Rudanella lutea DSM 19387: one gene and its partner. The protein of the gene in region 1 interacts with the protein of each later gene in a pairwise test. Links are inferred from orthologs where the notes say so. Each region holds a gene or a part of one and is shown in the gene's direction. Other genes may lie near its edges. The genes, in order: ftsA and RUDLU_RS0116210.

Region 1 (3,324 bases):
GTAAATAAATATATTACCAGTTTTGTCGACCTTAAAGCCAGATGTTTTCTACTTTTAACCATAAAAGAAAGTGGCTTTGGACGCTGGGGGGCGGTCTGTCTCTGTTCGCCGTCATTGCATTTACAGAGGCTCGGCAGGAGCAAAAGCATTGCCGCGAGGTGGTGGTGAAGCTCGACAAAGTGGATGGGCATCAATTTCTGACCCGCCGGGATGTAACGGGTTACCTGACCAACGAGGGCAGCGATCCGGTGATCGGCGAGTCGTTTGACCAGATCGACTTTCGGCAGTTGGAGCAGCGGCTCAAACGGCACGGGTTGGTGAAAAATTGTCAGGTCTCGCGTGACTTGATGGGTAACTTGATCGTCAGCATCCAGCAGCCCCAGCCATTGGCCCGGTTGATATCGTCAGATAACAGCCTGGGGTACCTGGAAGGGCAGTATGTAAGCGAAGAGGGACGGTTCTTTCCGATTTCGATGAACCACACCGTGCGCGTACCCATACTATCGGGTGCGTACTTCACCAAACATACCAGCCTGACCGACTCCAGTAGTCGCGGGTTGATTGAGTTGCTGACCATGATTCGGAACGATGCCTTCTGGCAGGCTCAGGTTACCGACATTGACGTGAATGCGCAGGGAGCCGTCACGATGTGGCCGACGTATGGCAAGCATCGGATTGAAATGGGCCTGCCCATTAATTTGGAATTGAAGTTTAAGAAGTTGAAATTGTTCTATAAATCAATCCTTTCCTCGCGGGGATGGGATCGATACAGTCGGGTGAACGTGCAGTACCGAAATCAAATCGTGTGCGAATGACAGCGTCGATGAATGATAAAATAGTTGTTGGACTTGACATTGGCAGCACCAAAGTGTGTGCGGTTGCGGGTCGGCTGATCCGTAATAAGGACTTTCCCACGCTGGAGGTTCTGGGTGTCGGACGTGTAGAATCGGGCGGTGTAACGCGGGGTTCCGTGGTCAATATAAACAAAACGGTGTCAGCCATTAACCAGGCTATCGAAGAGGCTGGTAATCAGGCTGATATAGACATTGGTATTGTCAACGTTGGTTTTAGTAGCAACACCATTAGTGCGCGTCGTCAGATCGGCAGTATCACCCGGAGTTCGCCCGGCGACGAAGTAACACCGACTGACATCGATCATTTGCTGCGCGATATGTACAAGACGGTAATTCCGCCGGGTAACGAAATCGTGCATGTATTGCCCATGGACTTTACGGTCGATAGTGAGCCGGGTATTGAAGACCCCGTAGGGCGGAATGGTGTAAAGCTGGGGGCCGATTTTCAGATTATTATGGCCCCGGCCAATGCCGCACTGAACACCAAGAAGTGCATTGAGCGGGCCGCGAATAGCTCCCTGAAACGCGATCAGCTCGTGCTGTCGGTGCTGGCGTCGGGAATGGCTGTGCTGACCGAAGACGAAAAGCAGGCTGGCGTGGCGCTGGTCGACATTGGTGGCGGCACAACGGATATTGCTATTTATCACCGCAATGTGTTGCGGTATATTTCGATTTTACCGTGGGCCGGCAACAGCCTGACGAACGATATTGAACAAGGGTGCAAGGTATTGAGCAACCATGCCGAGCAGATCAAAGTACAGTTTGGGAATGCTAACCCGACCGATAGCCGCCTGAACGAGGTAGTTTCGGTGCCGGGGTTGGTCAATCGCAAACATAAGGATGTGCTGCTGCGGAATGTGTCGCTCATCATGGAAGATCGGCTGAAGGAGATTGCGGCATTGGTACAGGCCGAAATTCTGCGGTCAGGTTTTGAGCATAAACTGCTGGCGGGTATTGTTCTGACGGGAGGAACCGCATCGACGCCCAACATCGAGGCCATTTTTAAGCGGGTCACGGGGATGGATGTACGCGTGGGTTACCCCGAGTGGCTGGAGCACAACGGCCGGGCTGATCTGGTGAGCGATCCGGCATACGCAACGGCATTGGGCTTGGTTTGGGCTGGTTTCCGGCAGGTCGATGAGCGAGTAAGCTTTATCAGCGACCCCGCCCGGACCTCTGAAGCCCCCAAAGCCAGTACTCCACCAACGGCCAAACAACCGTACCGGCCTGCTGCAGAGCCCGAAGAGGCCCCCAAAGAAGGCTGGTTCGCCAAACTTAAACGGATCTTTTCAAGTGATGATTTCATTGAAAAGAAGGACACCTATTAACTTGTACCTCATACCAGAACGACTGACACCCTATGAACACGATGCTTGATCACGGATACGCTTACGAAATTCCGGACGAAAACGGCCCGATCATCAAGGTCATTGGTGTGGGTGGTGCGGGCGGCAATGCCGTTAAGCACATGTGGAAAATGGGCGTTAAAGACGTCAGTTTTGCCGTTTGCAATACTGACCGGCAGGCACTGATGGCCTCTCCTGTTCCGACTAAGCTTCAGTTGGGCGACGGACTGGGGGCTGGTACAGAGGCCGAAGCCGGTGAGAAAGCCGCCCGCGATGGAATCGACGAGATTCGTAACCTGCTGGCTGCACCAACCAAAATGGTCTTTATCACGGCCGGTATGGGCGGTGGTACGGGTACGGGGGCTGCACCGGTTGTGGCCGAAGTGGCGCGTGAACTGAAGCTGCTGACCGTGGCTGTTGTAACGGCACCGTATTGGTACGAAGGCACTGAAAAGAAAGAACAGGCCATGAAAGGCATCGAGCGGCTCAAAGAAAGCTGCGATACGGTGCTGGTGGTACTGAATGATAAACTGGCCGAGCTTTATGGCGATCTCGACTGGACCGAAGCCTATGGTCATGCCGATAACGTGCTGGCTAATGCGGTGAAAAGTATTGCCGAGATCATCACCACTCAGGGGGATATCAACGCCGACTTTGCCGACGTGAAGAAGGTGTTGAGCAATGCCGGTCAGTCGGTGATGGGGTCGGCCGAAGCAGACGGTGAAAACCGGGCGCTGTCGGCCATTGAAGCTGCCCTCAATTCGCCTTTGTTGAACGATCGTGACATTCGCGGGGCCAAAAAAGTCCTGCTGACGATTGCCTCAAGCAAAGAACACGCCATGAAAATGAACGAGATGACCATCATCTCGAAGTACGTGGCCGAGAAAATCCAGGCCGAGGCCAAAATGGTGAAAGTTGGTGCCATTGTGGACAAGACTCTGGGCTCTAAGTTGCGGGTCACGATTATTGCCGCTGGCTTTGAGCCAATCAATGACATTGGGCAGATTTTGACGCCCAATGGCATAACCCCCAGCGAGAACGTAGACGACAAAAAGACAGATGCCCGAGACGAAAAGACGACAGTAGCAACCCGCGACGAGGAGCCTGTGGCAGAGGCCCCAATT
Region 2 (3,278 bases), 540 kb from region 1 along the record:
TCGGACGAAGCCCGCCGACTGAACGAAGATATTTTCGAAACTATCTACTTCGGGTCGATGACGGCCTCGATGGAGCTGGCGAAAGTAGACGGCCCCTACGAAACCTGGAAAGGCTCTCCTATTTCGGAAGGTCAGTTCCAGTTCGATATGTGGGGCACATCGCCCAAGTCGGGCCGTTGGGATTGGGAGTCGCTGCGGAAAGATGTGGTAGAGCACGGGGTGCGTAACTCGCTCCTGCTGGCTCCTATGCCAACTGCCTCAACGAGTCAGATTCTGGGTAACAACGAGTGCTTCGAACCCTACACGAGCAACATCTACACCCGGCGCGTACTGTCGGGCGAGTTTATCGTGGTCAACAAGCACCTGCTCCGCGACCTCGTGAAGCTGGGCCTGTGGAACGAGACCATGAAAAACAACCTCGTGTTGGCCAACGGCTCGGTTCAGCAGATTCCGGGTATCCCGCAGAATATCAAAGACCTGTACAAAACGGTTTGGGAGATCAAGCAGAAGCATATCATCGATATGGCTGCCGACCGGGGCGCGTACATCTGTCAGTCGCAGTCACTGAACATTCACATTCAGGACCCCAACTTTGGCAAGCTGACGTCGATGCACTTCTACGCCTGGAAAGCCGGTCTGAAAACGGGTATGTATTACCTCCGTACCAAGGCCGCTACCGATGCCGTGAAGTTCACGGTGGTACAGCCGCAGGCCGAGGTGCAGATTGAGCCCGCCATGGCCGAAACCGCCCCCGTTGAGAAGCCGCTCGACTACGTTGGCTATGCCAAAGAGCAGGCTGCGGCTCAACCGGTACCGGTGGTGTCGGACACGGATATGGCCTATGCAGCCATGCAGTGCTCGCTCGACGATCCCGAAGGTTGCGAAATGTGCGGCTCATAAACCATCACCTGCGGGCGTATAGCCCGGTGAGGTAACACACTCCCGGTTGTGCACAGGGCACGACCGGGAGTTTTTGTTGATAGACAAAATTGGACAGCCGGCCCCGTGTCCACGGCGGCCGATTTTTGGCAACTACCTGTTGACGAAATATTGTGCAGACCGGTTTAATACTCAATTTAAATTACTTGCCGGGACCACTTACCGGGCTCATACAACGCCATTTACCGCTTTCATTTAAAAACCATTAATTGACTGGACTAAGCTTCGGGAATTCTCTGGAATTATCTATACTTTTGCACTTTCTTACGAAAACCGAACGTACTTAAAGCGCCTTTGTAAAACGCCTGAAATGGGACTTTTTAATTTTCTAACCAGCGACATTGCGATTGACCTGGGCACGGCGAATACCTTGATTATTCACAAGGATCGGATTGTGGTGGATGAGCCTTCAATTATCGCAATGGATAAGGCCAGTGGTAAAGTGCTTGCAATTGGTCATAAGGCCATGCAGATGCACGAAAAGACCAACGAAAACATCAAGACCATCCGGCCGCTGAAAGATGGTGTAATTGCCGACTTTACAGCCGCCGAATTGATGATTCGGGGATTGATCAAGATGATCGACACCGGGAGCAAGCTCTTTTCGCCCTCACACCGGATGGTTATCTGCATTCCCTCGGGTATTACAGAGGTAGAGAAGCGGGCCGTGAAGGACTCCGCCGAACACGCCGGTGCGAAAGAGGTGTACATGGTGCATGAGCCCATTGCGGCCGCTATTGGTATCGGTATCGATATTACGCAGCCCAACGGTACCATGATTGTGGATATCGGCGGGGGAACCACCGAAATCGCCGTGATTGCCCTCTCGGGTATTGTCTGCGAACAGTCGATCCGGATTGCGGGCGACGTGTTTACCCGTGATATTGTCGATTACATGCGCCGGGAGCACAACCTGCTCATCGGTGAGCGGTCGGCCGAGCAAATCAAGATGGAAGTGGGGTCGGCCCTGCCCGAACTCGATAACCCACCGTCGGATTACGAAATCCGGGGTCGTGACCTGATGACGGGTATCCCGAAAGAAATTAAGGTTACCTACAGCGAAATTGCCTACGCGCTCGACAAGTCTATTTCGAAGATTGAAGAAGCGGTGATGAAAGCCCTGGAGGTGTCGCCCCCGGAGCTGTCGGCTGATATTTACACCAACGGTATTCACCTGACGGGTGGCGGAGCCTTGCTGCATGGCCTCGACAAGCGTTTGGCGGCCAAAACCAAACTGCCGATCCACGTAGCCGACGACCCGCTCAAGGCCGTGGTGAAAGGAACAGGCGAGGTGATCAAAAACCTTGACCTCTACAAGTCGGTACTGATTTCATAGTGATGAACGATGAGTGATGAATTTGCTGACGCATGATTACTCATCGTTCATCACTCATCATTAGAAAAATAGGTTTGGGCAACGGCTCAAACCTATTTTTGCATACATAGCAAAGCCAAACCGGACCGACTACCCGCCCGAACCATATGGAGCAGTTAGGATATTTTATTCTCCGTAGCCGAAATTTCATCTTGTTTGTGTTGCTCGAAGTCTTGTGCTTCTACTTCATCATCAACACGAATAATTACTGGAGTGCGAGCTTTTTCAATACCTCCAACGCGTATGCCGCCCGTATGTTGGCGTGGTCCAACGCGGCCCGCGAGTACACCGAACTGCACCGCGTAAACGCTGACCTTGCCCTCGAAAACGAACAGTTGCACGCCCAGCTGACGCGCCTGCAACAAGGGGCCCCGGCTGCCCCGGCCGCCTACAAGGCCGATTCGATCTTTGCCAATCGGTTTACCTACACGGTGGCTAAGGTGATCAACAACACCACGCAGTTTGCCAACAACTACATTACCATCGACAAAGGCACCGACGATGGTATCCGGCCGGGTATGGGCGTTATTTCGCCGACTGGTGTTGTGGGCAAGGTGAAACTCTGCAACCGCCATTTTTCGGTGGTGACGTCGATTCTGCACTCCGAATTCCTCGTGTCGTCGAAGCTCGTGAAGGCCGACGAAATTGGGTCAGCTAAATGGGATGGGGTAGACCCGCACCGCATGAAGCTGCTGGATATTTCGCGGTACAAGCCCGTGAACAAAGGCGACTCGGTTGTATCGTCGGAGTTCAACTCCACATTCCCGCCGGGTATTTTGGTCGGCCGGGTACGGTCGGTGGGAGTACAACCCAATCAGACCTTCCATGATATTACGCTTGATCTGGCTACCAACTTTAGCAACCTGTCGTTTGTGTACGTCGTAGAAAACCGACTTCAAAACGAGCAGGAGCAGTTGGAAAAGCAAGTTGAAAATGAAAAATAAGTAACAATGAACAGTGAACA

The links.
Region 2: the proteins of ftsA (region 1) and RUDLU_RS0116210 interact in binary tests that used the Escherichia coli proteins (3 or more experiments, as listed by UniProt). The link is inferred for Rudanella lutea DSM 19387 from one-to-one orthologs.

What each region holds. Positions count from the first base shown.
Region 1 is NZ_KB913013.1:3,372,864-3,376,187, forward strand. Bases 1-2,996 are described here. They hold ftsA (cell division protein FtsA), read left to right. Parts: upstream 1-811; coding sequence 812-2,182; downstream 2,183-2,996. Other genes in these bases: murC (UDP-N-acetylmuramate--L-alanine ligase), read left to right, coding at 1-8; RUDLU_RS0113850 (cell division protein FtsQ/DivIB), read left to right, coding at 42-815; ftsZ (cell division protein FtsZ), read left to right, coding at 2,215-2,996. In the rest of the region: more of ftsZ, read left to right, coding at 2,997-3,324. UniProt on the Escherichia coli protein: Essential cell division protein that assists in the assembly of the Z ring. May serve as the principal membrane anchor for the Z ring.
Region 2 is NZ_KB913013.1:3,914,368-3,917,645, forward strand. The notes cover bases 313-3,262. They hold RUDLU_RS0116210 (rod shape-determining protein), read left to right. Parts: upstream 313-1,249; coding sequence 1,250-2,275; downstream 2,276-3,262. Other genes in these bases: RUDLU_RS0116205 (ribonucleoside-diphosphate reductase subunit alpha), read left to right, coding at 313-900; mreC (rod shape-determining protein MreC), read left to right, coding at 2,422-3,258. In the rest of the region: more of RUDLU_RS0116205, read left to right, coding at 1-312. UniProt on the Escherichia coli protein: Forms membrane-associated dynamic filaments that are essential for cell shape determination. Acts by regulating cell wall synthesis and cell elongation, and thus cell shape.